DNA from 2 places in the Pseudoalteromonas sp. MIP2626 genome. Region 2 is predicted to be linked to the other one. Evidence: predicted binding sites of a transcription regulator. Region 2 holds the regulator's gene; the other holds the start of a gene.

Region 1 (16,014 bases), on a different contig from region 2:
ATAGAGGTTGGCTTTAAAGCAATTGCAATATTGTTTGATGACTCGGTTACCGTAATGCGTGAATCGCTATAGTTATCTTTGCTAATATGCAGCTGGCCGCTCGCATCAAGCTCAATGGCAAACTCGCCAAGCTTGTTAGTTTTAACGCTTTGAGATTTACCGTGTACATGAATAGTGGCGTTTTCAATAGGTTGATTTTTTTCATCTGTTACTTTGCCATTAACAGTAGCAGCAAGTGCAGAGTGAGAGCATAAAACAGAAAAAATTGCAGAAGAAATTAATGTTAGCTTAGTCATGAGTCTTTAAGTTCGTGGTTGTTATGTTGTGATATAATATAACACTACAAAAGCGACGGTTCAATGATGTTATAGTATAACCTTATCGATTTTAGTAATTAATTAGCAGGGAAATCTGCAAGGCTTTGATTGTTAACAATTTATAAAGGTTAATTAATTTGGTTTATGAATATGTTTTTTATAAAGGGCTAAAAAGTACTTTTAAACTAAGTGGTTTAAAAGTACTTAAAACTGATTAGAGAGTGATTTTTAGACTGTTTGGTTTAAATGAAGTTAAAGTTTAATATGTATGTCGCCATTAGGTTTGCAGCAGCACAACAGTATTTCGCCGTCGCGTACAAACGCTAGAGGCTCTTCATTATAATCAACTTTACCCGACACTAAAGTCGCTCTGCAGGCACCGCAATAGCCTTCGCGGCATTGAAAGGCCACTTCTATCTGTTGAGATTCTAGGCAGTGTAAAACAGAAGGGCAGCCAGTGCTAAATTCTATGCACTGGCTGTTATCTGCAAGCGTAATGCTTGCAGTAGGTCGATCAGTCATTATAAATCAAAGTCACCAAATTCAGAGGCATCAACTTGCGAGTCTATTTGACCAACAAGGTAGGAGCTAATTTCAGCTTCTTGTGGTGCTACTTGCACGTTATCTGACACCAACCAAGAGTTTATCCATGGGATAGGATTACTGTTGTTTTTAAACTGTGCAGGAAAACCAATGGCTGTCATTCGAGCGTTGGTAATGTATTCAACGTACTGACATAAAATGTGTTTATTTAAGCCAATCATTGAGCCATCTTTGAATAAGTACTCGGCCCATTCTTTTTCTTGCTCTGCAGCGTCCACAAACATTTTAATTGCTTCGTCGCGGCACTGCGCGGCAACAATCGCCATTTCTGGATCGTCTTTACCGTCTTGCATAATATTTAAAATATGCTGAGTGCCAGATAAATGTAGCGCTTCATCGCGGGCAATAAGCTTGATTATTTTAGCGTTACCTTCCATCAATTCACGCTCAGCAAACGCAAACGAGCAGGCAAAGCTGACATAAAAACGAATCGCTTCTAAAATATTTACCGACATCATTGCCAGGTAAAGTTTCTTTTTCAGCTCAAATAAATTAACAACAACAGATTTACCGTTAATCTCGTGTTTGCCTTCACCGTATAAATTGTAAAGCGACACTGAGTTAATTAAATCATCGTAGTATTTTGTTACCGCATCGGCACGTTCACTAATTTTATCATTGCTAACTATGTCATCAAAAATAAGTTCAGGTGCTTGGGTAACATTACGAATAATATGCGTGTACGAGCGGCTATGAATCGTTTCACTAAACGCCCACGTTTCTATCCATGTTTCTAACTCTGGTAGCGATACAATAGGCAGTAGGGCCACGTTTGGTGAACGCCCTTGTACGCTATCAAGCAATGTTTGATATTTTAAGTTACTTAAAAATATATGCTTTTCATGATCAGGTAATGCTTGAAAGTCTAAGCGGTCTTTGCTTACGTCTACTTCTTCTGGGCGCCAAAAAAACGAAAGCTGCTTTTCAATTAGTTTTTCAAAAATAGGGTATTTTTGTTGATCATAACGAGATACGTTAACGGTTTGGCCAAAAAACATTGGCTCTTCCATTTGGTTATTATGTTTACGACTAAAGGTAGTATAAGACATGTTTATCACTCAAAAAACTATCAGAATAAAGCGGGCTTAGTGCCCGCTTAAAATAAAAACTCAAAAATTAAATTTTACACGCGCCGCCTGCGCAATCATCATCTTCAAGATCCGGTGTATCTTCTTGTGCATCAGATGCACCATCGCGGGTATTGTGATAGTACAAGGTTTTAACACCCAGTTTGTAGGCGCTAAGCAAATCTTTTAATAAGACTTTCATCGGTACGCGACCGCCTTCAAACTTACCAGGATCATAATTTGTATTGGCCGAAATAGACTGGTCAATAAATTTTTGCATTATACCCACAAGTTGTAAGTAACCATCGTTTGAAGGAATATCCCACAGTAACTCGTAGTTATCTTTTAAACGTTCATATTCAGGTACAACTTGCTTTAAAATACCGTCTTTACTTGCTTTAACGCTAATATGACCACGTGGTGGCTCAATACCGTTTGTTGCGTTAGAAATTTGCGACGATGTTTCTGATGGCATTAGCGCACTTACTGTTGAGTTACGCATACCGTGCTCTTTAATGCTGGCACGTAATGCATCCCAATCAAGGTGTAGTGGCTCATCACAAATTTTGTCAAGATCTCGCTTGTACGTATCTGTTGGCATTATACCTTGAGAGTAGGTTGTTTCGTTAAACTTAGGACATGCACCACGCTCTTTAGCAAGCTCGTTTGATGCTTTCATTAAGTAGTATTGAATCGCTTCAAATGTTTTGTGCGTTAGTGCATTTGCGCTGCCATCTGAATAACGCTTACCGTTTTTAGCTAGGTAGTATGCGTAGTTAATTACGCCTATTCCTAGAGTACGACGACCCATAGTGGCATTTTTTGCAGCCGGTACTGGGTAGTCTTGAAAATCAAGTAAGTTATCTAAAGCGCGTACAGCAAGCTCAGCCAATTCTTCAAGTTCATCTAGTGACTCAATAGCCCCTAAGTTAAATGCAGAGAGTGTACATAGCGCAATTTCGCCTTCTTCGTCGTTTACGTTATCCAACGGCTTAGTTGGTAATGCAATTTCTAAACATAAATTAGATTGGCGAATAGGTGCCACTTTAGCAATGAACGGGCTGTGCGTATTACAGTGGTCAACGTTTTGTAAGTAAATACGACCGGTACTTGCACGTTCTTGCGCAAACATTGAGAACAGTTCAATAGCTTTAATGCGTTTTTTACGAATTGATTCGTCTTGTTCGTATTTTACATAAAGCGCGTCAAACTCGTCTTGGTCTTCAAAAAATGCATCGTAAAGGCCTGGCACATCAGAGGGGCTAAACAAGGTAATGTAGTCGTCTTTAATTAAACGCGAGTACATTAGTTTATTAAACTGTACGCCGTAATCTAAATGACGCACGCGGTTGTCATCAACCCCGCGGTTATTTTTAAGTACTAACAGGTTTTCTACTTCTAAATGCCAAAGCGGGTAGAACAAGGTTGCTGCGCCGCCACGTACACCGCCTTGCGAACAGCTTTTAACCGCTGTTTGAAAGTGCTTATAAAAAGGAATACAACCCGTATGGTACGCTTCGCCATTGCGAATATGGCTACCCAGTGCACGAATGCGACCTGCGTTAATGCCAATGCCGGCACGTTGCGATACGTATTTAACAATTGCAGACGAGGTGGCGTTAATTGAATCAAGGCTGTCGCCACACTCTATTAATACACACGAGCTAAACTGGCGTGTTGGCGTACGAACACCTGCCATAATTGGCGTAGGCAGTGAAATTTTAAACAATGAAATCGCATCGTAAAAACGTTTTATATACGCAATACGTGTATCGCGAGGGTAGTCAGCAAATAAGCTAGCAGCGACTAAAATATATAAAAACTGCGCGCTTTCATAAATCTCACCGGTTACACGGTTTTGAACTAAGTATTTACCTTCAAGCTGTTTAACCGCAGCATAACTAAAGTTAAGGTCACGGCTGTGATCTAGGTATTCGTCTAATTCGTCAAGCTCTTGCTCGGTGTAATCTACCAGTAGGTGAGCGTCGTAGCGTTTGTCGCCAACCATTTTTGTTACATGATCAAATAAACGTGGTGGCTCAAATTGGCCATACGCTTTTTTACGTAAATGGAATACAGCTAAACGTGCTGACAAATACTGATAATCAGGAGATTCTTTTGAAATCTGATCGGCTGCAGCTTTAATGATGGTTTCGTGAATATCTTTAGTACGAATACCGTCGTAAAATTGAATGTGTGATTTTAATTCAACTTGCGAAACCGAAACGTTATTTAACCCTTCGGCGGCCCATTCAATAACGCGATGGATCTTGTCAAGATCAAGTGGCTCTTTACGGCCGTCACGTTTGCTTACAGATAACTGTTGGTTCATAGTTTTGCCTGTATTCCTTGGAAATTAAGTATTTTGACCAATGATTAATACTCCAAAATAACAGAGTATCTATTCATTTATTATTGTTTACACCAATTCAGGCGATTTTATTGAATAACATTTAGCCACAATATCTGGTGTTGTTCAAATTAGAGATCACAAGATAGTGTGGTCCGCGTTGTTTTGCAAGGGACAGAATTGCCCCTAATTGTGGATAACGTCGGGATAACACATTTGTGTTAGTAAGCATTAACCTTCGAACATTCGGTTAAGTTGAAATTTACAAAAATCAACTAAGGATCTACTAAATTTACGCTTTTTAAAAATATATTTTGACTGCTTTTTTTATCAGCAGGCTTTGTGTGAAAACTAACACAATCACAATATATAGTGTTTAATAATTAACATAGCACTATATATGGTTAAAACCTTCAATAGGGCTTTGCCAATTAAAATCGGCCTGCCAGCTCAAAACTTCGGTTAAGTTAGGCACGTAACCCCAAAGTGCGGTTGCGGTGTGCATACCTGCCGCTTTACCTGCTTGAATGTCACGCAAAGCATCGCCAATGTACAAGCAACGATTTGGTGCAACGCCCATTAGCTTGGCACAATGTAGTAAAGGTAAAGGCGAAGGTTTAGCTTCAGCTAAAGTATCGCCACTGATAACCACGCAGGCATTTTTTAAAGCAGGGATCGCGGCTACTAAAGGGGCGGTTAAAAATCCGGGTTTGTTAGTCATGATCCCCCATTTGATGTTTTTTCGCTCCAGTTCGATAAGTAGTGGCTCAATACCAGCAAAGCACGTGGTGTGTTTGGCTATATTAGCCGCGTAGGCATCAATTAATTGCTTAACGAGTTGTGCTTGCGGTTGCTCACCCCATTTATCTTTAAAACCGACCTCTAACAAGGCTGCTGCGCCATTAGATGCAGCAGCGCGATATACCTCACGACTTACTGTATCTAATTGCTGCGAACGCAGTACGGTATTTAAAGCTGCACCTAAGTCATCAGCGGTATCGAGTAAAGTGCCATCTAAGTCAAATAAAAAAGCATCGTACTCTATAGTAGGTGACGTTGATTGAGAGCTGACCATTACGCTAACTTCTCAAAATGCAGAATATAATTTACGCTTACGTCGGTATTAAGCGAGTACTGCTTAGATAATGGATTATAAGATAACCCAGCACTGGCGCGCACTTTTAAACCCGCTTGTTCAGCCCAGGCAATTAACTGTGCTGGTTTAATAAACTTTTTATGATCGTGAGTGCCTTCAGGCACCATTTTTAATAGCTTTTCTGCACCAATAATGGCGTATAAATAGGCTTTAGGGGTTTTATTAAGTGTTGAAAAAAACACATCAGCACCGGGTTTTGCAAGCTCTGCAACAGCATGAATAATAGAAGCCGGATCGGGTACATGCTCCAGCATTTCCATACAGGTTACTACATCAAAGCGAGCAGGGTGCTCGGATGCATATTGTTCAGCAGGTACTTTAATATACTCTACATGTACGCCTGTCTCTAGGCTGTGTAATTTGGCAACAGTTAAAGGCTCTTGGCCCATATCTATGCCGGTTACCTTTGCCCCCATGCGCGCCATGCTTTGGCTTAAAATACCGCCGCCACAACCTACGTCTAGTGTTTCTTTGTCAAATAGACCGCCAGTTTTATTGGCTATAAAGTCTAAACGTAAGGGGTTTATTTCGTGAAGCGGTTTAAATTCCCCGTCTAAATCCCACCACCGCTCTGCGATGGCCTCAAATTTTGCAATTTCTGCGTGATCTACATTTTGATGTTCGGTCATAAAATACTTCCTCGTCAATCTGGGGGCATTATATAGGGCTAAATTGGTAAATCGCAAAGTTTTGCGCCTGTAAATCTAAATAAATTGTGGTAGCATGTTTCTTTAGCAATAATAACAAATTCTCTTGATACCTAATAGTGGGTGTTTAAGAGCTGATACTGAAGGAATGTGATATCAATGACTGATCTCGCCCATGGCATTCTGCCAGTCAATATTGAAGACGAGTTAAAAAACTCCTACTTAGATTACGCAATGAGCGTAATTGTAGGACGTGCATTACCAGACGTGCGTGATGGCTTAAAACCTGTTCACCGCCGCGTTTTGTTTGCAATGAACGAGCTTAGTAATGATTGGAACAAGCCTTACAAAAAATCGGCACGTGTTGTCGGTGACGTAATCGGTAAATACCACCCACACGGCGATAGTGCTGTTTACGACACTATAGTACGTATGGCACAGCCATTCTCACTGCGTTATATGCTAGTAGATGGTCAAGGTAACTTCGGTTCGGTTGATGGTGATTCAGCAGCGGCAATGCGTTATACAGAAGTACGTATGGCAAAAATGTCGCATGAATTATTAGCCGATCTTGAAAAAGAAACGGTTGATTTCGTTCCTAACTACGACGGCACTGAGCAAATCCCTGACGTTTTACCAACCAGAGTTCCTAACTTATTAGTAAACGGTTCATCGGGTATTGCGGTAGGTATGGCAACAAACATTCCACCTCATAACTTAACTGAAGTGGTAAATGGCTGTTTAGCACTCATTCAAAACCCTGAATTATCTATTTTAGAGTTAATGGATTATATCCCGGGCCCAGATTTTCCAACTGCTGCAATTATCAACGGTAAAAAAGGCATAGAGCAAGCCTATTTAACTGGCCGTGGTAAAGTGTACATGCGTGCCCGCGCTGAAATAGAAGTAGATGAAAAAACGCATCGTGAAACTATCATTGTTCACGAAATACCTTATCAAGTTAACAAAGCGCGCCTAATTGAAAAAATTGCCGAGCTGGTTAAAGATAAAAAAATTGAAGGTATTAGTGCACTACGTGATGAATCAGATAAAGACGGTATGCGTATCGTTATTGAGATTAAACGTGGTGACGTAGGCGAAGTTATTTTAAATAATTTATATGCGCAAACGCAGTTACAAACTGTGTTTGGTATGAATATGGTTGCGTTAATTAACAACCAGCCTAAGTGCTTTAATTTAAAAGAAATGCTTGAAGAGTTTATTATTCACCGCCGTGAAGTAGTAACTCGTCGTACTGTTTTTGATTTACGCAAAGCGCGTGACCGTGCACATATGCTAGAAGGTTTAGCAATTGCACTGGCAAACATCGACCCAATTATTGAGCTTATTCGTAATTCACCAACACCTGCTGAAGCAAAAGTTGCTTTAACAGCGCGTTCGTGGGAATTAGGTAACGTAAAAGCCATGCTTGATAAAGCAGGCGAAGACAACGTTGCCCGCCCAGATTGGTTAGCTGCTGAGTTAGGTATTCGCGATGGTCAATACTTTATTTCTGAGCAACAAGCTCAAGCAATCCTAGATTTACGCTTACATAAGCTAACGGGTTTAGAACACGAAAAGATTCTAACTGAATACCAATCGTTATTAGATTTAATTGCTGAGCTTTTACATATTTTGGCAACACCAGAGCGTTTAATGGAAGTTATTCGCGATGAGTTAGTTGAAATTAAAGCGCAATATGGTGATGAGCGTCGTACTGAAATAAATGCCGCAGCACACGATATCAGCCTTGAAGATTTAATTACCGAAGAAAACGTAGTAGTAACGCTTTCTCACGAAGGTTATGTTAAGTATCAGGCTCTGTCTGATTACGAAGCGCAGCGTCGTGGTGGTAAAGGTAAATCGGCAACGAAGATGAAAGATGAAGATTTCATTGAACGTTTATTAGTTGCTAATACGCACGATACTATATTGTGTTTCTCAACGGCTGGTCGTTTATATTGGCTTAAAGTGTATCAGTTACCACTTGCAAGTCGTGCAGCGCGCGGCAAACCAATTGTTAACTTATTACCACTTGAGGCAGATGAACGTATTACCGCTATATTACCAGTACGCGAGTATGCAGAAGATAAATACATCTTTATGGCAACCGCATTTGGTACAGTGAAGAAAACACCACTAACGGCATACAGTCGTCAACGTGCAAGCGGTATTATTGCGGTTAACCTAAATGAAGGCGATAGCCTAATTGGTGTTGATGTTACCGATGGCAGCAACGAAATTATGTTGTTTACCGATGCGGGTAAAGTAGTACGCTTTAAAGAAGCAGAAGAAACAACGGTTGTTGATGAAAACGGTAACCCAGTACTAGACGAAGAAGGTAACCCTGAGATTCGCTTCAAAGGTGTTCGTCCTATGGGCCGTACAGCTACAGGTGTTCGTGGTATTAAAATGCCTGAAGGACAACGCGTAGTATCGTTAATTGTGCCTAAAACAGATGGTGCTATTTTAACCGTGACTGAAAACGGCTACGGTAAACGTACTTTACTTGAAGACTACCCAGCGAAGAGTCGTGCGACTCAAGGTGTAGTGTCTATTAAAGTAAGTGAGCGTAATGGTGCGGTTGTAGGTGCTGTACAAGTTGACGATAACGATGAAATAATGATTATTTCAAATCGTGGTACCTTAGTACGAACTCGCGTTAATGAAGTTTCTACGGTTGGACGTAACACGCAAGGTGTTATTTTGATCAGAACTATTGACGAAGAGCAAGTAGTTGGTTTACAACGTATAGAAGAGATTGAAGTTACCGAAAGTGACTTAATTGATATCGAAGACGTCGAAACAGTTGATACGGTTATTGATGAAGTAGCGGATGATAATCCTCCTTCAGAATAATTGAGATTAAAAAAGCGGCCTTGGCCGCTTTTTTTAATGGTGTTGAATAAAATTAATATTAATAATACTGCGCAATAAAATAATTTTTACAATAGCAAAAAGACTCAATTGCAAGACGTTAATTTATATATATAGTTGTTCTCAGTAATTGTTTTATATTGCTCTGTTTGCTGCATTAATGCAGCCTTATAGGTAATGAAGGCTTTAATACTATGAGTGAGGCTATAGCCCACTTAATAATCACAGCTTTAATTTAATGTGTATAACCTGATTGAATGGTAATCGGGTGTTTAATTTTTTAATTACTGGAATGAGGAAAAGGTAATGAGTAAGTATAATTTTTGTGCGGGGCCGGCCATGTTACCGCCAGCAGTAATGAAAAAAGCACAACAAGAATTTATAGATTGGCAAGGTTTGGGTGTATCGGTGATGGAAATGAGTCACCGTAGTAAAGAGTTTTTAGCGCTCACTAAAAAATGTGAAGCGAGCCTGCGTCGTTTAATGAATATTAGCGATGAATTTGAAGTGCTGTTTATGCATGGTGGCGGTCGCGGTCAATTTAGTGCTGTGCCATTAAATTTACATCAGGAAAATAAATCAGCGGTTTACTGCGAAAACGGCGTATGGTCAAAAAGTGCAACGGATGAAGCAAATAAGTTTACCCAAACTACTGCTATCGATGTTCGTAACGATACCGATGGTCAATTTTCGATTAAAGCAGTGGCAGACTGGCAGTTGCCAGCAGATGCGTCGTACATTCACTATTGCCCTAACGAAACCGTTGATGGCTTAGAGATTTTTGATGTACCGAGTCATCCAACAGCGCCAATTATTGCAGATATGTCGTCAACTATTTTATCGCGTGAAATTGACGTTAATCAATTTGATTTAATTTACGCTGGCGCACAAAAAAATATAGGTCCTTCGGGCATTGCAATCGTTATCGTACGTAAAACATTACTAGCACGTGAAGGGCTTCCTAAACCAGGTATTTTAGATTATGCACTAGAGGCCAAGCAGGGCAGTATGTTTAATACGCCACCAACATTTGCATGGTATTTAGCGGCTGAAGTATTCCAATGGCTTGAGCAAAATGGTGGTGTAAAAGCCATGGAAGCACAAAATATTGCAAAAGCTGAACTACTTTATAATTTTATCGATAATTCTGATTTTTATTCTAATAAAGTAGCTAAGCATAGTCGCTCGCGTATGAACGTCCCTTTTTGGTTAAATGATGAAAGCTTAAACAGTAAGTTTGTTGCTCAATCAAACGAAGCGGGCTTGCTAGCACTCGAAGGCCATAGAATTGTAGGTGGAATGCGCGCCAGTATTTACAACGCAATGCCACTTGAGGGCGTGCAAGCGCTTGTTGATTTTATGGCTGCTTTTGCAAAGGAAAATAGCTAATGGAACAATTACGCTTAGAACCTATTTCGTGTGTTAATGGCAGCGTCACTCTGCCGGGTTCAAAAAGCTTATCAAACCGTATATTGTTATTAGCGGCATTGGCAAATGGCACTACTGTTGTTGAAAACTTACTTGATAGCGACGATATACGCCATATGTTGGGCGCGTTACAATTATTAGGTGTTAACGTTAGTTTAAACCAAGAGCGAACAGTTGCTACAGTACAAGGTGTTGGTGGGGTATTTAAAACCCCAAGAGAGCCTTTGTTTTTAGGTAATGCAGGCACAGCTTACCGTCCTTTAACCGCTGTACTTGCTGCGGTTGCAGGTGAGTACGAACTGATTGGCGAGCCACGCATGGAAGAGCGCCCAATAGGGCATTTAGTCGATGCGCTGCAAGCACTTGGCGGTGATATTACTTACAGCAAAAATAAAGATTACCCACCGCTTAAAATTATAGGTGGGCAAATTAACGGTGGTGAAGTTGCAATTGACGGCAGTATATCAAGTCAATTTTTAACTGCATTACTAATGGCTGCACCACTGTTTAATGGTGATACCAAAATAACGATTAAAGGCACTTTAGTATCTAAACCCTACATTGATATTACCCTTGATGTAATGGCACGCTTTGGAATAGAAGTTGAGCATAGTAATTATGCAACTTTTACCGTAAAAGGTGGTCAACAGTACCAGTCACTTGAACGTATTATGGTTGAAGGCGATGCGTCTTCTGCATCTTACTTTGTAGCTGCAGCTGCAATTGCCGGTGGCGAAATTGAAATTAAAGGTGTCGGTGCTAAATCGGTGCAAGGCGATATTGGCTTTGCTAAAGTAATGGAACAAGTGGGCGCTAAAATAGATTGGTATGATGAGCGTTTAGTTGTTCGTAAAGGCCAATTAAACGGTGTTGATATTGACGCAAATGCCATACCTGATGCAGCAATGACATTAGCCACTGTGGCTCTATTCGCTAAAGGGCCAACGGCTATTCGTAATATTTATAATTGGCGCGTAAAAGAAACCGATCGACTACACGCTATGGCAACTGAGCTCAGAAAAGTGGGCGCAGAAGTTGTAGAAGGGCACGATTTTATAGAAATCACTCCCCCGAAACACTTTAACGATGTAGCAATTGATACTTACGATGACCATCGCATTGCCATGTGTTTTGCTATGGTTGCCGTAGGTGGAAAGCCAATCACGATTAATGATCCTAAGTGTACTTATAAAACATTTCCGACATTTTTCAATGTATTAGCATCAGTTAGTGAGTAGGTTTTTGATGTTAATTAATAAAAAGTTACACACTAATAGCGATCTATTTAAATAACTGACGTATAATATTGCGGTTTACTTAGGTGTGCATTGTAGGAGGTTTAAATGCAGGCGTTATTAATGCCCGTGATCACCGTAGATGGCCCAAGTGGTTCAGGTAAGGGAACTGTTTGTCGCTTGTTAGCCGAAAAGTTGGGATGGGATGTACTTGATAGTGGCGCAATTTACCGCGTTTTATCTCTAGCGGCACTTCACCATCAAATCGCATTAGATAACGAAGATGCATTAGTTCCCTTAGCTGCTAACTTAGATGTACAGTTTTTGGTAGATAGTCAAACTAATGCAGCAAAGGTTGTTTTAGAAGGTGAGGATGTAACCACCACAATCCGTAACGAAGAAGTAGGGGCTGCAGCATCAAAAGTAGCAGCACTACCTCGCGTACGCGAAGCGTTATTACGTCGCCAACGCGCATTTAGAACTGAACGAGGTCTAATTGCTGATGGTCGTGATATGGGTACTGTGGTTTTTAAAGATGCACCGCTAAAAATATTTTTAACCGCCAGTGCACAAGAACGCGCCAAACGACGTTTTGTTGAGTTGAATGCTCGCGGTCTTAATGTTACACTGAGTGGTCTATTAAAAGACATTCAAGAGCGTGATGATCGCGATATGAATCGTGCCGTTGCGCCACTTGTGCCTGCAGAGGATGCTATTGAGCTTGATACTAGCGAGCTTAATGCACAGCAAGTATATGATAAGGTATTAACTTTATTGGATACGGCTATCTCTGAAGGTCGGCTTCCTAAACGAAGCTAAACACATTTTATGCACCAGCAGGATGCCAGTGCTATTTTAACAACCCCATGCAGCATGGTTGCTTATTGGTATAATATATAGAGACGTATATTCGTATGTCAGAAAATTTTGCGCAGTTATTTGAAGAAAGCTTAAAGGGTTTTGAAGCAGAGCAAGGCTCTATCGTTAAAGGTACAGTAATCTCAATCGAGAACAACATTGTACTTGTAGATGCTGGTCTTAAATCAGAAAGTGCTATCCCTGCTGAGCAGTTCAAAAATGCTGCTGGTGAACTTGAAGTTGCTGTTGGCGACGAAGTAGATGTTGCACTAGATGCAATTGAAGACGGTTTCGGTGAAACTATCCTTTCTCGTGAGAAAGCGAAGCGTCACGAAGCGTGGATCCGTCTTGAGAAAGCATGTGAAGAGCAAGAAACTGTTACTGGTGTTATCAACGGTAAAGTTAAAGGCGGTTTCACAGTTGAAGTTGATTCAATCCGTGCTTTCCTACCTGGTTCACTTGTTGATGTTCGTCCAGTACGTGACACAACTCACCTTGAAGGCAAAGAGCTTGAATTTAAAGTAATCAAGCTTGATCAAAAACGTAACAACGTTGTTGTTTCACGTCGTGCAGTTATCGAATCTGAAAACTCACAAGAACGTGAAGAGCTTCTTGCTAACCTTGTTGAAGGCCAAGAAGTTAAAGGTATCGTTAAGAACCTTACTGACTACGGTGCATTCGTTGACCTTGGTGGTGTTGATGGTCTACTACACATTACTGATATGGCGTGGAAGCGTGTTAAGCACCCTTCAGAAATCGTTAATGTTGGCGACGAAATCGCAGTTAAAGTTCTTAAATTCGACAAAGATAAAACTCGTGTATCTCTAGGCCTTAAACAGCTTGGCGAAGATCCATGGGCAGCTATCGCTGGTCGTTACCCAGAAGGTTCTAAACTTTCTGGTCGTGTTACTAACCTTACAGATTACGGCTGTTTCGTGGAAATCGAAGAAGGCGTTGAAGGTTTAGTTCACGTTTCTGAAATGGATTGGACTAACAAGAACATCCATCCTTCAAAAGTTGTTAGCCTTGGCGACAGCGTTGAAGTTATGGTTCTTGAAATCGACGAAGAACGTCGTCGTATTTCTCTTGGTCTTAAGCAATGTATTGCTAATCCTTGGCAGGAATTTGCTCGTCTACAAAACAAAGGCGACCAAGTTACTGGTAAGATCAAATCAATCACTGACTTCGGTATCTTTATCGGTCTTGACGGTGGTATTGATGGTCTTGTACACCTTTCAGACATTTCTTGGAATACACCTGGCGAAGACGCTGTACGTGAATTCAAGAAAGGCGACGAAATCACTGCTATCGTATTGCAAGTTGACCCAGAGCGCGAACGTATCTCTCTAGGTGTTAAGCAAATCGAAGCTGACCCATTCAATAACTACCTTGATGCAAACAAAAAAGGTGCTATTGTTAAAGGTAAAGTGACTGAAGTTGATGCTAAAGGCGCAACTATTGAACTTATCGAAGGCGTTGAAGGTTACATCCGTGTAGCTGATATCGCTCAAGAGCGCGTTGAAGATGCAACTACTGTTGTTTCTGTAGGCGACGAAATTGAAGTTAAATATGTTGGTGTTGATCGCAAGAACCGCACTTTAAGCTTATCTGTTAAAGCTCTTTTCGAAGCTGAAGAGAAAGAAGTAATAGAAAAGCTTAAGAAAGACGAGCCAGTGTTTGAAAACGCAATGGCTGCTGCTTTCGCAAATGCACAAAAAGACTAATTAATCAGTCTTTAATTGGAAGGGCAGTTTATGCCCTTCCATTATTTCTTTTAAGGAAATGCTATGACTAAGTCAGAACTGATAGAAACACTTGCACAGCAACACGCACACGTTCCAGTGAAAGATGTTGAAAATGCAGTAAAAGAAATTCTTGAACAAATGGCCGGCTCATTATCTTCTTCAGATCGTATTGAGATCAGAGGTTTTGGTAGTTTTTCTTTGCATTATCGCGCTCCACGTACCGGTCGTAACCCTAAGACTGGCGAAACAGTAGAGCTAGATGGTAAACATGTACCACATTTTAAACCAGGTAAAGAATTACGTGATCGTGTAAACGAGAGCATTGCCTAGTTAACTTATTGGAGTAGGGTACTTGTTTAAGGTATTAAAAATTATTCTGGTTGCACTTTGCTTGATCAGTGCATTTGTATTGGGTTCTCAAAATCCACAATTAGTACAAATAAACTATATTATAGCCAGCAATACATTGCCTTTAGCCGTTATAATAAGTATTTGCTTTTTATTAGGTGTTGTAATTGGTTGTTTTGTAAGCTTTAAATTGTTTTCACAACTTAAGTGGCAAAATTATCGTTTAAAAAAACAGTTAGCACCTGAACAAAATAAAAAAAAGCCTGCTGCTGATAAAGACTCATAATTATGATTGAGCTGTTATTTTTACTACTTCCTGTGGCTGCCGGTTACGGCTGGATAATGGGAAAAAACAGTGCTAAAAATCAAGCTCATCAATTTAATCGGCAGATCACCTCTGAATATAGTAAAGGCTTAAAGTTTTTACTCGACAGGGAAGAAGATCAAGGCCTTGAACATTTAATTAATTTACTAGAAGTTGCAGCTGACTCGGTTGAACATTATTCAACGCTTGCAACTATGTTTCGCCGCAGAGGCGAGCTAGACCGCGCAATAAAAATTCACGAACTCCTTTTAAAACACCCAAGCCTTAATGAGCAACAAGCTGCTGCTAGTCGTTTAGAATTAGCAGAAGATTATGTTATGGCTGGGCTATTAGATAGTGCCGAAGAGCATTTAGTTTGGCTTGTTAAAATGGACCACAGTGAAGCATTAGATCCTATTATCACTCTATATTCGCAAACCCGAGAGTGGCAAAAAGGGATTAATATGTTTGAAGCGCATAGTGAATTATTTTCAAAAGAACAACACTTTAAAGCCATAGCTAACTTTTACTGTGAGCTGGCGTTAAGTGATAATAACCCCTCATTAATGCGCAAAGCCATTAGTTTGAATCATAAAGCGATACGTCCTTTATATGAACTTGGTTTGTCTGCATATACTAAAGAAGACTACGTAAAGGCAATTTACTATTGGCGCGAATTAATTTGCCAATTTACATTTTTTGCTCCTTTATTTGTCGATAAATTAGCACATTGTTATAAGCATCTAAATTTAACTCATCAATTTCATCAGCTGATCAGTGAGTTACTCGACAAAGGTGGCGTGCTAATAAAAATACAACATTGCCAAGCTTTGTTAGAGCAAGGTAATACAGAGCAAGCTTTTGAGTTTTTAACTGATAGCTTAAAGCGCCAACCAACCATACGCGGGTTTAGTTTTTTATTACAACTAATGGGCGCTCAAGATAAAAATACTAAAGAGGTGCTCGACCAAATAGATAAACTGGTCACTTCTTATATTGCCACCAAACCAGACTTTCAATGTCAGCATTGTGGCTTTACTAGTTATACAATTTATTGGAATTGTCCTTCTTGTAAGCAT
Region 2 (16,014 bases):
GCAGCAAATTTAGCCAGGCGTTCGCTCCATGCTAAATCTTTAATTAATACATAAGACTCATAAGCAGCACGGTAACCAAACAATTGGTCTTCATAAGTTTCAATTGGACCAATAACCACATCTACTGGGTTATTTTTCATATCCATCCACGCAAAATCAGACGCTTGAAAGTCATCGTTTAGTAGCGCGTCTGCACGAAGGTTTAAATAGTTAGCAAACTCTTTATCGTCTGCTAGTTTACTTGCTTCACGTAGCAAGTTAGCAGCCTCTAAAAGCTCGGTTGCGTACTCTTTAGAGTATGGCACGCTGTAAAGGTTACCTTGCTCATCACGTTTAATAATAGAGTAAAGCCCATTTTTATCTGCAAGATCAGCTTTATTTAACTCTTCTTTAGTTATATCTGCAGGGTAAAACTGTGCACCAGTTGCTTTTTCTTTATAGCTTGATAAAAACACTTTATCGCCGTTTAAACGATCCCATGGACCGTAGTTTATGTCGGCAAATTTACGCACTTTGTCATCAGCTAGTTTAGCTAAAAATGACTCTTTATTTTCACCAAACGCTTGCTGCCAAAATAAATCATCCATAATTATTGAAGCATCTATAAGCTTTGCCACCATAGCTTTTTGGTTATCACTTAAATGTGATAAATCAGTTTGTAAGCTAAAGTCAGTGTAAATGTCTAAACGTTGTTTATCGGTATTTATAAGTGTTGGACCTACTGGCTTTACTTGCTCTGTTTTAACAGCCGTTTTATTACTAGAAGAAGGGGCTTGCTCTGAACAAGCACTAAGAAAAACGATGCCGGAGAGCATAATTGCTTGGCTAATTTTATTTAAATTCATTATTTTGCCTATTTAAAAGTAAGATTTATTATTTGTATGCAGTTCGCTAAGGCGCTTACTATCTTAAAAATACTGCCTTATAGTGACTGCATTAAAGCAAAACACCGTGGTAAATAGCAAGTTTTAGGCGTTAGAGGTGTAATTAACTGATGTTAAATAGTAAATAAAAAATAAATTTATGTAGTTTTGTTAGCTTTAACTATAATTTAAGTAATACTAAAGCATATAATAACAACAATATAAGGCTTGTTTTAGCTTATAAATAACTAATCATAGGGATGTTATGTCTACTGAAAATGCATTGTTAACAATTTTGATTGATAGAATAAATAACGACACTTTGGTGCTGCCTACTTTACCTGAAGTAGCAATTAAAGTGCGCCAAGCTGCTGATAATAATGACGTAAACTTGATGCAAATGGCCGATGTGATTGCACATGATCCAGCACTAACAGCCCGTATGATTAAAGTAGCTAACAGTGCAATTATGGGGCGCTCAGTTAAGGTATCTAACTTACATCAAGCAGTTACTCGCATAGGCTTACGACAAATTAAAAATATTGCAACGGCTATGGCAATGGAGCAATTGTTTGTATCTAACAACGAGCTAATTAAAGGTTACATGGGCAAAGCGTGGCAAAAAACGTTAATAGTAGCGAGTCACTCAATTGCATTAATGGAATTTTACTTAAAGAATAATAAGCAAAACTCTTTAAATAGAGATTCGATTACCTTGGCATCATTAATTTATAATATTGGTGTATTACCCATTTTAACCGAAGCCGAACGCCATCCTGAGCTATTTGCTAATCCTAGCTTTTTAGCCCATGCAATTCAAAAGCTCAGTGGTAAAATTGGTGGCTCTATAATGAAAGCGTGGGAGTTTCCTGATGAATTTGTTGATGTGGCGCAAAACTGGGCTGATGCCAGTCATCGCCCTGAGCAGGTAAGCTATATTGATTTTATTAGGATTGGTGCAATTTTAGAGGGCACGCTACAAGTGTCAGATAAGTCGGCCGCGCTACAGGTTTATATTAACAAAGGAATTATTCCTTCTATGCAGCTTTTCACCAGCGATGAGTATCACGCTATGGTTGACGATATAAAAGAGATGTTTTGCTAATAGTAATTAAGTAGTGAGTGTAAAAAAGCACGATTAAATCGTGCTTTTTTTGGCTTAACTTAGCAAGGGTTAGCGCTTAAGCTAAGTCGTCTATATCGCCTAAGCCTTGAGTTAGCTCTTCAAGTAGCTGTTTAATTTCTTCTGAAGCTAAAATAAAGTCAGCATCGAGTTTTACTGCCATGTCTTCTTTTGGAATATCAGCATTTTCTTCTTTTAAGGTATCGCTGTAGCTTAAACGCTTAATAGAGCCGTCGTTTTGCAGCATAAACTTAACGCGTTCTTGCCAATCAAGTGCAAGCTTAGTAACACGTTTACCGGTTTCAAGGTGCGATTTAACTTCGTCGCACGATAGGTCGTGGCCTTTAAGCTTAACTTGCGCACCACTGTCATCTGCTTCTTCTAGCTCTGCATCTGAGCCTATTGCAAAACCTTCAGGCGTGCTGAAGTTAGTTAACCAGTCGGTTAAAAATACATCTAGGTCGTAATTGGCAAATGCAGGTACTACAGGCAGTGTGCCTAACGATTTACGCAAAAGTGCGAGTAACTCTTCGGCTTTGTTAAAACTGCCGCTATTAACCACAACCCAGCCGTTTTCTTGGTCAATAAATGCAAACTGTAAGCTCGACTTTTTAAATGCTTGTGGTAGCAGTGTATGTAAAATGTTTTCTTTTAATTCGTCTTTTTCTTTCTTTTTAACTGGGCGATTTTCTTCAGCTTCAATTAAATCGACTTTTTCTGCAACTAGCTCATTTATAACCGATGCAGGTAATACTTTTTCTTCGCGCTTAGCGCAAACTAAAATACTTTTTTGTGAAAAATGCGATAAAGTTTCGCCGTGTTTCCCAAACGCTTTTGTCCAGCCAAATGTAGCCAGCTCTTGGCCCGTACATGGACGAAATAAGTCTTGCTCTAATGCTTTGTCAAAATCTTCTTGTGTATACGAAACATCTTGTTTAAAGCGATAACATATAAGGTTACTAAACCACATAGGAATACAGATCCATTTGAAAAATTTGCACAATCATAGCAATAAAATCAGTATCTCGAAATGGCTGATTTTATTGTGGCATATTTAAAAAATAGCAAGTTGTTTTAAGGAGCGCAGTCATAATTGAGTATGTGTAATCTTGCTTGCTGTCGCTGCGCACTTGTTGCGCAATAAGTTGCTACACTTTTATACAGGCCGTTTAAAACTAAGTGCATATGTATTTAGCGTTTAGCGTTTAGCTTTTTGCATTACACTATAGTTTAATGCTGGGTTTGATAATGCGCAGGCTAGGCCAAATATAAATAACTCTTGGTTGAATAAATTTCAATTTTGAAAAATTAACACGCCCTAGTGTATTTTACATTAATTCAGTTATAGTGAAGCTCGATATTTTTGAAGTTTTTCGGCTTTAAGTTTGGCTGAACGAGAGGTTGTTTTTATGCTGGCTTTAATGCATCGCCTTAGTAACTGGTTTTCATGATGAACTTTTCTATTTTAGTTTGTGACGATTCAGCAGTAGCCCGCAAACAAGTGATACGTTGCTTAAATGACTGTATAACCGCCGATATACGCCAAGCGATAAATGGAGTAGATGCGTTAGCGTTATTGAAAGAACAACATTTTGATTTAGTTTGCCTCGATTTAACTATGCCGATACTCGATGGTGTGCAGGTGTTGGAGCATATTAAAGCAGAAAAAATGGAGTGTTTTGTATTAGTCATTTCGGCAGATATTCAACAGCAAATGCAGCAGCGCGTAGCACAATTAGGTGTTATAGGGTTTATCGAAAAGCCAGTTGGCAAAATAATACTTAATAATATTTTGCATAAATTTGGCATTTTCTAGAAGTTAAGATGAAAAAAAAGACTGTTTTATCTTCTTAATGAGGGTTGACAGTATAGCCTGTGTTAAGGCAGTCTTAAGCTATGAAAACATTTAGTCTTGCAGCGACCATTATTATTACAACCATCATCCTAACTGGATAGTGGCATAGGTCGGTGCAACAAATTTAAAGGCCTGTGTTCACTTAGAACCCAGGCCTTTTTTCGTTTTATGGAATGAGGAAACATAAAAAATGCGCGTTTTAAAATTTGGCGGATCATCGCTTGCCGACTTTGCTTGCTTAGAGATGGTTGCCGTGCTGGCAAAAGCACAATTAAAAGATGAAATGTTATTAGTGCTTTCAGCCCCCGGTGGCATGACAGATTCATTAGTTGCATTAGCCTCAGCGGCTGAGCAGGGTGAAGACTTTAGTCACTTGTGGCAAGCACTGGTAAATCGATGTGACGAGTTAAAAAAAGCAGTAGAGCAAGGCTATGGTGAAATTGAAAACTGGCCAAATTTTACCGAGCTTAAAAATAAACTTGATGGTGTATCACTGATTAAATGCTGCCCTGAGCAAGTACGTGCTTTTATTATTAGCTTTGGTGAGCGCGTTAGTGTGTCGTTAATGCAATGCTTACTCGGTGATTTAAACGCGCAGTACCTTGAAGCGACCAATTGCATAGTATCAACCGGTGGTTACATAGATGCAGAGGCAGACTTAGTTGCCAGTAAAGTGCGCTTTCAAGCCGTATTAAAAGAACAACCAGCAACTATTTATATTATGCCCGGTTTTACTGCCAGTAATGAGCAAGGCGAACTAACCACTTTGGGCCGAAATGGCTCAGATTATTCTGCGGCAATTGCGGCAGCTTGTTTAGAAGCCGATGTTTGCCAAATTTGGACTGATGTAGATGGTGTTTACAGTGCTGATCCGCGTTATATAAAAACCGCCACTAAAGTTGATTTTTTATCTTATAAAGAAGCGATGGAGCTTTCTTACTTTGGTGCAAAAGTATTACACCCTAAAACAATTTTACCCTGCGCTAAAGCGGGTGTACCGTGCGAAATTAAAAACACGCGTAACCCCAATGCACAAGGCTCACTTATTAGTAACGAGAGCGTTTCATCTGAGCCAGTAAAAGCACTATCAAGTTTACAAGATTTAGCAATGCTTACCGTGTCGGGCCCGGGCATGAAAGGTAAAGTAGGGATGGCATCTAAAGTATTTAATGCCCTTGCCCTTGATAATGTGTCGATTGTTTTAATTACCCAGTCATCGTGTGAGTTCAGTATTAGTTTTTGTGTTCATGAGGTCGATTTAGCGCTGGCACTTGAAGCGCTGCAAACCGCATTTAAATTAGAGTCTCAAGCAGGTTTAATTGAACCAATACAAGTAAAGCGTAACTTAGCTATTGTTACTTTGGTGGGCGATAATATGCGTGCGCACAAAGGTTTAGCGGCTAAGTTTTTTGCATCACTTGCTCAAGCACAAGTAAATATTGTAGCTATAGCCCAAGACTCTACCGAAAGTTCTATTTCGGCCGTGATCGATGGTGAACGTTGTAATGGCGCTGTAAAGGTTTGTCATGAGAATTTCTTTACCCATATACCATCAATTGACGTGTTTTTATTAGGGTGTGGTTTAGTAGGTCAAGAGCTTATTGAGCAATTAGAGCGTCAACAAACTTGGCTTGAAAAACGCAATATTAAACTTAAGCTTTATGGGGTTGCCAACTCTCGCCAGCTACACTTAGACAGTGAAGGTATTGCCTTTGATGACTGGCAGCAAAAGCTTGGCGCATCAGAGCAGGCTTTTGATTTAAAACTAGTTGAACAATTTGTACAGCAAAATCATTTAATAAACCCAGTATTAGTTGATTGTACTTCGTCAGATGCGTTATCGGCGCAATACGTAGACTTTTTAAATGCCGGTTTCCATGTCGTAGCCGCAAATAAAAAGGCCAATACAAGCTCGTATGCTTACTATCAAGACTTAATTGCAGCAACGCAAAAAAATGGCCGTAAGTTTTTATACGAAACCAATGTAGGAGCGGGTTTACCGGTACTTGATAACTTAAAATCGTTATTTGGTGCAGGAGACGAGTTACTAGAATTTAGCGGTATTTTATCAGGCTCGCTATCGTACATGTTTGGTGCGCTGCAAGATGGCTTGTCACTGTCTGAGGCAACAATTAAAGCCAAAGAAAGTGGCTTTACTGAACCTGATCCGCGTGATGACTTATCGGGGACAGACGTAGCACGAAAACTATTAATTATTGCCCGCGAATCTGGCATGCCACTAGAGCTAAGCGACATTGAAGTAGAGTCGGTATTACCGCACGGTTTTGCACAAGGCGATGATGTAAATACGTTTATGGAAAAGCTCCCTAGCCTAAACGCAGGTTTTAACGACCGAATAGCAAGTGCTGCCGCAGAGGGTAAAGTACTGCGTTACGTAGGCACAATTAAGCAAGGTCACTGTAAGGTAGGTATAGAAGCCGTTGATGCAAAGCATGCACTTTACGATATTCGTGATGGCGAAAACGCATTAGCAATTTTAAGTCAGTATTATCAGCCACGCCCATTTGTTATACGAGGCTATGGCGCAGGCTCGGCAGTAACAGCCGCTGGTGTATTTGCTGATATTTTAAAAACGTTATCGCGCTAGGAGCAAACAATGATTGAAGTATATGCTCCCGCATCTATTGGTAATTTTGCCGTTGGTTTTGACGCATTAGGCGCAGCTCTTGCACCTATTGACGGCAGTTTATTAGGCGATGTAGCCGTTGTTAGTGCCGCATCGAGCGATGAGTTTATTTGCTCTGGCGAATACGCGCATAAGCTACCAAGTGATGCCAGTGAAAACTTAGCGTATCAATGTTTAGTGCATTTTAGAGCGCATGTAGCGCCTAATATGCCAAGTGTAAAGTTGGAGCTGAAAAAGAACTTGCCCATAGGTTCAGGGTTAGGATCAAGTGCGTGTTCGGTGGTAGCAACCTTTGCTGCCCTAGATAAATTTGCCGGAACCAAGCTTAGCCAAGTTGAACTTATTGAGTTAATGGCCGACTTTGAGGCAGTTGTTAGTGGTGGTCGTCATTACGATAACATCACGCCATGTTATTTAGGTGGCCTGCAGCTAACTGGCGATTTAATTCCTAATAAATCAATTGCTTTACCAGTTGATGAAAACTGGTATTACGTTGCTGCGTTTCCTGGTTTTTCACTTAATACAGCAAAAGCACGCTCAGTTTTACCAAAAGAGTTGAGCATGCACGCAGGTGTAGAATTTGCGCAGCGTTTATCTGCCTTTAGTAGTTTATTGTTAATGCATCGCTTTGATGATGCATTAAGTATTATGCAAGACCATATAGCCGAGCCATACCGTGCGCCACTTATAACAGGTTTTAGTGAAGCAAAAGCGAGTTTGCCAGCGCTAGGCGCCGAAATTGTTAGTATTTCTGGTGCAGGGCCAACATTATTTACTGTGTGTAAAACATTAAAAGCTGCACAGCAGTGCGCGCAGTGGCTTGAAAGTAACTACATAAACGAGCAAGGTTTTTGCCATATTTGTAAATTAGATAACGACGGCACACGTCAATTAACAGTTTTATAGGATAGTAGTTATGCAATTACATAATTTAAAAGATAGTTCGCAACAAGTGTCGTTTGTTGAGGCAGTAAAAACGGGTTTAGGGCGTAATCAAGGGGTATTTTTTCCCGAGTCATTAACACCACTAACGGATGTTGATGCACTACTTGATATGGATTTTGTAACCCGTAGTAGTAAAATACTCTCGCATTTAATTGGCGATGAATTACCAGCAGATACCGTTGCACATATGGTTAAAAATGCATTTAACTTTCCGGTTAAGCTGGTGGAAGTGGCAGAGAACACTTATTGCTTAGAATTGTTTCATGGGCCTACCTTAGCGTTTAAAGATTTTGGTGCTCGCTTTATGGCAGAGTGTTTAGCGCAGTTTAATCAAGGCGATAAAGTGACTATTTTAACTGCAACGTCGGGCGATACTGGCGCGGCGGTTGCACATGCGTTTTATAATAAGCCTAATATCGACGTGGTAATTTTATACCCTAAAGGCAAAATTTCACTGGCGCAGCAAAAGCTCTTTACTACATTGGGTGGCAACATTCATTGTTATGCGGTTGAAGGCAGCTTTGATGATTGCCAAGAGTTAGTTAAAAATGCCTTTTTAGATGAAGAAGTTAAATCTACACTGGGGCTTAACTCTGCTAACTCTATTAATATTAGTCGCTTAGTGGCACAAGTTTGTTATTACTTTGAGGCAATTGCACAATTACCAAAAGCAAAACGGGCTACTGCGCATATTTCGGTTCCAAGTGGTAACTTTGGTAATGTGTGCGCGGCAATGATAGGTGCTGTTATTGGTTTGCCTGTTGGCAAACTTAGTGCAACTACTAATCAAAACGATACAGTACCGCGCTTTATGCTGGATAAAAACTGGACGCCAAACGCGACACTTGAATCACTTTCAAATGCAATGGATGTAAGCAAGCCAAATAACTGGCCACGAGTGCAATCTATGCTCGACAACAATTGGTTTAGCTACGATAATTTTTATTCAACTAGCGTAAACGAGCAAGATACGCAAACAGTGATGAAAAATATTCAACAAACAGGTTATGTTGCTGAGCCGCATACCGCTATTGCATACCAAGGACTTGTTGAAAATCGCGCTCCTGGCGCTGCCGGAATCTTTTTAGCAACGGCTCATCCAGCTAAATTTAAAGACAGTGTTGAAGGTATTTTAAACATTGAACTAGCTATGCCAAAACCACTTGCAGATGCATTAGCCAAGCCATGTTTAGCTAATGATATAAATGCTGATTATGATGCCTTACGTACTGAAATACTTAGAAAATTAAGTTAAAAGTAAGATCTAATTAAAGCGGCCTTGGTCGCTTTTTTATAGGTATATTTTAGTGTGGGTGTTAATACTTTCATTAGCTATGTAAATATAATAATTAATATATATTTTAATTTATTATGTAATGATTAAAAAATATCATCTTAAAAAGCCTGTGAAATAAATTCAATCCCTGTTTAAATATCCTCAACTTAAGAGCGTAGGCAAATAGTCGTTTTAAGCGTACAATAAAGCCTCTAAAAAATACCATACACCTTGCCCCAGGAGACCCCAATGTTAGAACGTAGCATGAATATTTCAGATTTTGACCCAGAGTTATTTGACGCAATTGCAAAAGAAACTGCGCGCCAAGAAGATCACATTGAATTAATCGCTTCTGAAAACTACTGTAGCCCACGCGTACTAGAAGCACAGGGTTCACAGTTAACTAATAAATACGCAGAAGGTTATCCGGGCAAACGTTACTATGGCGGTTGTGAGCATGTAGACGTTGTTGAGCAATTAGCGATTGACCGTGCTAACGAACTATTTGGTTCTGACTATGCAAACGTACAACCACATGCTGGTTCGCAAGCAAATGCGGCCGTTTTTTTAGCATTGTTAAACGCCGGTGATACCGTACTAGGTATGAGCTTAGCTCATGGCGGCCATTTAACGCATGGTTCACACGTAAACTTTTCAGGTAAGCTTTATAATGCAATTCAGTATGGCCTAGATGAAACTACAGGCGAAATTGATTACGCACAGGTTGAAGCGCTAGCGCTTGAGCACAAACCAAAAATGATTATTGGTGGCTTCTCAGCATACTCAGGTATTGTTGATTGGGCTAAATTACGTGAAATTGCTGATAAAATTGGCGCTTACTTTTTTGTAGATATGGCGCACGTTGCTGGTTTAATTGCGGCGGGTATTTACCCAAGCCCAGTTCCTCACGCACATGTTGTTACTACAACTACACATAAAACCTTAGCAGGCCCTCGTGGTGGTTTAATTATTTCGGCATGTGGCGACGAAGCTATTTACAAAAAGCTTAACAGTGCTGTTTTCCCTGGTGGCCAAGGCGGTCCTTTATGTCATGTTATTGCTGCTAAAGCTGTGGCATTTAAAGAAGCCCTACAACCAGAATTTAAAGTATACCAAACACAAGTTGTTAAAAATGCACAAGCTATGGTTGCTGTTATGCAGGAACGTGGCTACAAAATTGTATCTGACAAAACTGAAAACCACTTATTCTTACTTGATTTAATCAATAAAGATATTACCGGTAAAGATGCTGATGCTGCTTTGGGTAACGCTCATATTACAGTTAACAAAAACTCAGTGCCTAACGATCCACGTTCACCGTTTGTAACATCTGGCCTACGTATTGGTTCACCTGCAATCACTCGTCGTGGTTTTAAAGAAGCAGAATCTAAAGAGCTTGCTGGCTGGATCTGTGACGTACTAGATAACATCAATGATGAATCAGTACAGGCGCAAGTAAGAGAAAAAGTAAAAGCAATTTGTGCAAAACTACCTGTTTACGCTTAATAAAAGTAAAACAGTAATTTAGATCACAATCGCTTAGTTTTTTGCTAAGATAAAGGCCGCTTTAAAGCGGCCTTTTTTGTTTTTTAAAACGGAAGTACCTAGCTATGCATTGCCCATTTTGTACCGCAAAAGATACCAAAGTTATTGACTCTCGCCTGGTTGGCGGTGGTCACCAAGTGCGTCGTCGTCGTGAATGCAATGACTGCCATGAGCGTTTTACTACGTTTGAGGGCGCAGAACTGGTTATGCCACGGGTAATAAAACAAGATGGCAGCCGCGAACCCTTTAACGAAGATAAATTGTTAAATGGTTTAAACCGCGCACTGGAAAAACGCCCCGTAAGTACCGAACAAGTAGAAGAAGTAGTTAATATAATAAAGTCGCAATTACGCGCAACCGGTGAGCGAGAGGTTTCGAGCCATTTAGTGGGAGAGTGCATTATGGAAGCGCTTAAAAAGCTCGATAAAGTAGCTTATGTGCGCTTTGCCTCGGTGTATCGCTCGTTTGAAGATATTCGCGAATTTGGCGAAGAAATTGCCCGTTTAGGGGAGTAAGTATGCAAAGCGACTGCGTTTTTAACCAAGATGACGAAATGTATATGGCACGTGCTATAGAACTGGCTAAAAAAGGCCGGTTTACTACCACGCCTAATCCAAACGTAGGTTGTGTATTAGTTAAAAACAATGAAATAGTAGGCGAGGGATTTCATCAGCTTGCCGGACAAGGGCATGCAGAAGTAAATGCACTTGCTATGGCTGGCAGTAAAGCAAAAGGCGCAACTGCTTATGTTACGCTTGAGCCATGTAGCCATTATGGCCGTACACCACCGTGCGCAGAAGGTTTAAAAGCCGCCGGTGTGGTAAAAGTAATTGCCGCTATGGTCGATAGCAATCCACAAGTGGCTGGTAAGGGGCTGAAAATACTTAGCGACGCTGGTATTGAGGTTGCGTATGGGTTACTTGAAGCACAGGCTAGGGCGCTTAATTTAGGCTTTTTTAAACGCATGGAGCATGGCCTGCCCTATGTAACGTGTAAAATGGCCGCCAGTATTGATGGTAAAACAGCGCTTAATAATGGCCAAAGTAAGTGGGTAACAGGCGCAGCAGCACGCCAAGACGTACAGTTATATCGTGCACAAAGTTGCGCTATTTTAACCGGTGCCGACACAGTATTAGTAGATGACGCTAAATTAAATGTGCGTAAAAATGAATTACCGCAGGCATTACCTACACAGTTACCGCTTCGCCAACCTGTGCGTGTTATTATTGACTCGCAAAATCGTTTAACCCCAAATCTTGCTTTATTTGCTATTGAAAGTGAAATAATAATTTTTACTACCAAGGTTGATAAATCGCAACATTGGCCGCATTTTGTAAAGCATATAGTAGTAACTGCTAGTAATTCGAAAGTTGATTTAACCGCGGTTTTAAAAAAGCTTGCAAAGCTGCAATTTAATACTGTGTGGCTAGAGGCTGGAGCAACCCTTGCGGGTAAAATGGTTGAACTGGATTTAATAGATGAATTTATTTTTTATCTAGCGCCTAAATTAATTGGGTGTGATGGCAAGAGTTTAGTTAATTTTCCTGAGTTGATCAGTATGCAAAATACGATTGATTTAACTTTTAATGAGTGTACGCGTATAGGTGATGATTTACGTATTAGCGCAGTAAAAAGCTCATTAAAACCACTTGATACAAAAGAGTAATGCTATGTTTACTGGGATAATAGAAGCCACAGGCAAAATTGCTTTATTACAAAAAAAACAAGGCGATTTAGCTATTCGTATACAAAGCCCTGACCTTGATATGAGTGATGTTAAGTTAGGTGATAGTATTGCCACTAATGGTGTGTGTTTAACTGTTGTTGATAAACATGCAGATGGTTTTAGTGCCGACTTATCGAATGAAACCATAGATTTAACTGGTTTTGCTCATTACACATTAGGGCAAACAGTTAATCTTGAAAAAGCCATGCAACCGGTTTCGCGTTTAGGTGGGCATTTAGTGTCTGGCCATGTTGATGGCATTGCTACAATTACCGCCATTACGCCAAATGCACGTGCTACAGAATATTGGCTAAGCACAGATGAAAACCTAATGAAATACATACCATACAAAGGTTCGGTATGTATTGATGGTATTAGCCTAACAGTGAACGCAGTAGAAGGTAATAAATTTAAATTAACGATTGTGCCCCATACCAGCGAGCAAACAACGATAGCTAATTTTAAAGTGGGCACCCAAGTTAATTTGGAAGTCGACCAAATTGCGCGTTATTTAGAGCGGCTTATAAAAGGCGCAGAGCAGCCTACGGGCGCTGATATTTCAATGAGCTTACTCGCAAAAGCGGGCTTTATTAAGTAACGCAACTAACAACTAATAAGAGTGAATTATGAACTTACACAGCGCAGAAGAAATTATCGCAGACATTAAAGCCGGTAAAATGGTTATTTTAATGGACGATGAAGACAGGGAAAATGAAGGCGATTTAATTATTGCCGCCGAGCATATTAGCGCAGAAGCTATTAACTTTATGGCCACGCATGGCCGTGGTTTAATTTGTTTAACCATGACGCAACAGCGATGCGAGCAACTTGATTTACCGCTTATGGTAAAAAATAACGGTGCTGCGTTTTCAACTAATTTTACTATGTCGATAGAAGCTTCAAAAGGCGTTACCACAGGTATTTCGGCAGCAGATAGAGCACGTACAGTGCAGGCAGCGATAGCTAAAGGCGCAGTGCCTAGTGACATAGTACAACCTGGGCATATTTTTCCTATAATGGCACAACCTGGCGGTGTTTTAACACGTGCTGGGCACACTGAAGCTGGCTGCGACTTAGCTCGTTTAGCAGGGCTTGAGCCTTCATCGGTTATTGTTGAAATACTCAATGCAGATGGCACTATGGCGCGCCGTCCTGACTTAGAAGTGTTTTCTAAACAGCACGATATTAAAATTGGCACCATAGCTGATTTAATTGAATACCGTAACTTAAACGAAACCACGATAGAGCAAGTGGCAAAGTGTAAGTTACCTACCGAGCACGGTGAGTTTGATTTAGTAACTTACAAAGACACCATTGACGGACAACTACATTACGCATTAGTAAAAGGCGAAATAAAACAACAAGCGCCAACCGTAGTGCGAGTACATTTACAAAGCACCTTTAACGATATTTTACTCTCAGATAGAAACTCTGAGCGTAGCTGGGGCGTGTCTGACGCAATGGCTTATATAGCGAAGCACAATGGTGTGTTAGTTATTTTAGGCAAACAAGAAAGCACCGCAGAACTTGAGGCAACAGTAAAAGCGTTTGCAGCCGAAGACTCGGGTGAAGATGTAACACCGAATAAATTTACAGGTACGTCTCGTACTGTAGGCGTGGGTTCACAAATTTTAGCCGATTTAGGCATTAAACAAATGCGTTTAATGAGTCGCCCTAAAAAGTACCATGCACTTTCAGGGTTTCATTTAGAAGTTGTTGACTACATAGAGCCGCAGTAATTAGGCGCTAGGCTATTATTTTATTTTTATGGTATGATGCGCTGCAATTTTTGCGCAATCGAAATCGCTCAAACTTATTTTTAAGGTTATCAAATGAAAATTATTGAAGGTAGTAAGTACGCTCCGGGCAAAAAATTTGCCATTGTCATTTCTCGCTTTAATGACTTTATTGGTAGTAGCTTATTAGCAGGCGCTATTGATGAATTAAAACGCACAGGTGGTGTATCGGATGACGATATTACCGTGGTTTATGTACCTGGCGCGGTTGAATTACCTTTAGCAGCGAAACGTATTGCGGCAAAAAAACAGTATGATGCAATCATCGCTTTAGGCGTAGTGATCAGAGGTGGTACTCCACACTTTGACCTAGTTGCTGGCGAATCAAACAAAGGTCTTGCGCAAGTATCACTTGAGTATGATATACCGGTTGCATTTGGCGTATTAACCACAGAAAGCATTGAGCAAGCAATTGAGCGTGCTGGCACCAAAATGGGCAATAAAGGCGGCGAAGCTGCTTTAGGCGCGCTTGAAATGGTTAATGTGTTAGATAAAATTTAAGTTTAAGGAATTTTTGTGAAACCAGCAGCAAGACGTAAAGCACGTATATTAGCACTTCAGGCCATTTATTCTTGGCAATTAAGTGGCAATGCAATTGCCGATATCGAACAACAAATGTTGATCGAAAACGACGTGACTAAAATTGATGTTGAATATTTTAAAGATTTAGCCAGTGGCGTTGCGGTAAATTATAAGCAACTAGACGAGGCTGTATCACCGCATTTAACCCGTCCATTCGATGAGTTAGATATGGTTGAACGCGCAATATTACGTTTAAGCAGCTATGAGCTAAAATTTCGTGAAGATGTTCCATACAAAGTGGCTATCAACGAAAGCATTGAATTAGCTAAAATGTTTGGCGCTGAAGATAGCCATAAATTTGTAAACGGTGTACTTGATAAAGCAGTTAAGCATTTACGTAAGTAATATTTAGTCAAATTTTGATAATTATTTTATCAGAACTGGCTGGTATAAATTACCGTTAAAAAGGAGAGCCGGCATAGGTCGGCTTTTTTGTGTATGAAGGAATTTGAATTAATTAATCGTTATTTTAAAGGTCGTGGTATTACTCGCCGTGATGTTAACTTAGGGATTGGAGATGACTGTGCATTAGTTACTGTGCCGCAAAATTGTCAGCTTGCTATTACAACCGATACACTCGTTGCTGGTGTGCATTTTTTTGACGACATTGAACCTCGCGCACTCGGGCACAGAGCATTGGCTGTAAATTTAAGTGATTTAGCGGCAATGGGGGCAGAGCCTACATGGGTTTCTATCGCTTTAACACTTCCGAGTATTGATGAGCAATGGATTGAAGAATTGACTGACGGCATGCATGAAATTGCCGAATATTTTAATGTGCAAATAATTGGTGGCGACACGACTCAAGGACCTTTGAGTATTACTATTTGTGCAAAAGGTACAGTGCCCGAAGGCACTGCGTTATGCCGAAATGGCGCAAAAGTAGGTGACTGGATTTTTGTTACTGGGCCGTTAGGTGATGCAGGGCTTGCAATAGAGTCTCGCAAGCAAGGCTTAACAATTGAACCTGAACACCTAAAACATATTAAAAAGCGCCTTAACTTCCCTACACCTAGAGTGGCTGCAGGGCAGGTATTACGTGGGCTTGCGTCTTCTGCTATTGATATTTCAGATGGTTTACTAGCCGATTTAGGCCATATACTAAATATGTCGCAGGTTAGCGCAACGGTTAATATTGAAAGCATACCCACCTCGGATGCAATGAAAGCTAGCCTTGATTTTGAACAACAATTACCGTTTATACTAAATTACGGCGACGACTATGAACTGCTTTATACCGTGCCTGATAGCAATAAAAGTATGCTTGATGTAAAACTGCGTCAATATGGCGTAGAGGCAATTTGTATTGGCCAAATAAAAAGTGGCGAAGGGCAAATTGACCTGTTACATAAAGGCGAAAAATTTACTTTTAAGCACCAAGGTTTTGAGCACTTTTCTAAGGATTTAAGTTGAACAACAAGCGTTTATTTAACCTAAAGCGTCCACATCAGTTTTTTGGTTTAGGTTTTGGTACTGGGCTTGCACCTATAGCCCCAGGCACATTTGGTACTTTGGCTGCTTTACCTTTTATTTTTATAACCATGCACTACCCGTTGTGGTTACAAATAGTATTTGCTGTAGTGATCAGTGTTTTTGGTATTTGGGCTTGTGGCAAAACCGCTGATGATTTAGGGGTACACGATCACCCCGCGATTG

The links. Region 2 encodes NrdR, which represses ribonucleotide reductase genes. Its sites were predicted from a motif close to AAACACNANATNTNGTGTTT; they were not measured.
Region 1: a site for NrdR is predicted at 4,443-4,462, ahead of nrdA (class 1a ribonucleoside-diphosphate reductase subunit alpha). Genes of this name have one in related genera too.

Annotation. Positions count from the first base shown of each region.
Region 1 is NZ_JAATTW010000001.1:38,117-54,130, reverse strand. Features, by position in the region: gene HC000_RS00240 (TonB-dependent receptor) at 1-296, opposite strand, end outside; gene yfaE (class I ribonucleotide reductase maintenance protein YfaE) at 570-839, opposite strand; gene nrdB (class Ia ribonucleoside-diphosphate reductase subunit beta) at 839-1,969, opposite strand; gene nrdA (class 1a ribonucleoside-diphosphate reductase subunit alpha) at 2,037-4,319, opposite strand; gene HC000_RS00220 (HAD-IA family hydrolase) at 4,732-5,412, opposite strand; gene ubiG (bifunctional 2-polyprenyl-6-hydroxyphenol methylase/3-demethylubiquinol 3-O-methyltransferase UbiG) at 5,412-6,122, opposite strand; gene gyrA (DNA topoisomerase (ATP-hydrolyzing) subunit A) at 6,300-8,999, shown strand; gene serC (3-phosphoserine/phosphohydroxythreonine transaminase) at 9,324-10,406, shown strand; gene aroA (3-phosphoshikimate 1-carboxyvinyltransferase) at 10,406-11,683, shown strand; gene cmk ((d)CMP kinase) at 11,789-12,499, shown strand; gene rpsA (30S ribosomal protein S1) at 12,595-14,262, shown strand; gene ihfB (integration host factor subunit beta) at 14,326-14,613, shown strand; gene HC000_RS00180 (LapA family protein) at 14,636-14,917, shown strand; gene lapB (lipopolysaccharide assembly protein LapB) at 14,920-16,014, shown strand, end outside.
Region 2 is NZ_JAATTW010000017.1:34,105-50,118, forward strand. Features, by position in the region: gene HC000_RS09335 (hypothetical protein) at 1-845, opposite strand, end outside; gene HC000_RS09340 (HDOD domain-containing protein) at 1,129-1,968, shown strand; gene rdgC (recombination-associated protein RdgC) at 2,045-2,956, opposite strand; gene HC000_RS09350 (response regulator) at 3,434-3,802, shown strand; gene thrA (bifunctional aspartate kinase/homoserine dehydrogenase I) at 4,032-6,449, shown strand; gene thrB (homoserine kinase) at 6,459-7,394, shown strand; gene thrC (threonine synthase) at 7,405-8,688, shown strand; gene glyA (serine hydroxymethyltransferase) at 8,959-10,215, shown strand; gene nrdR (transcriptional regulator NrdR) at 10,320-10,769, shown strand; gene ribD (bifunctional diaminohydroxyphosphoribosylaminopyrimidine deaminase/5-amino-6-(5-phosphoribosylamino)uracil reductase RibD) at 10,772-11,920, shown strand; gene HC000_RS09385 (riboflavin synthase) at 11,925-12,578, shown strand; gene ribBA (bifunctional 3,4-dihydroxy-2-butanone-4-phosphate synthase/GTP cyclohydrolase II) at 12,607-13,719, shown strand; gene ribE (6,7-dimethyl-8-ribityllumazine synthase) at 13,813-14,277, shown strand; gene nusB (transcription antitermination factor NusB) at 14,293-14,703, shown strand; gene thiL (thiamine-phosphate kinase) at 14,797-15,771, shown strand; gene HC000_RS09410 (phosphatidylglycerophosphatase A) at 15,768-16,014, shown strand, end outside.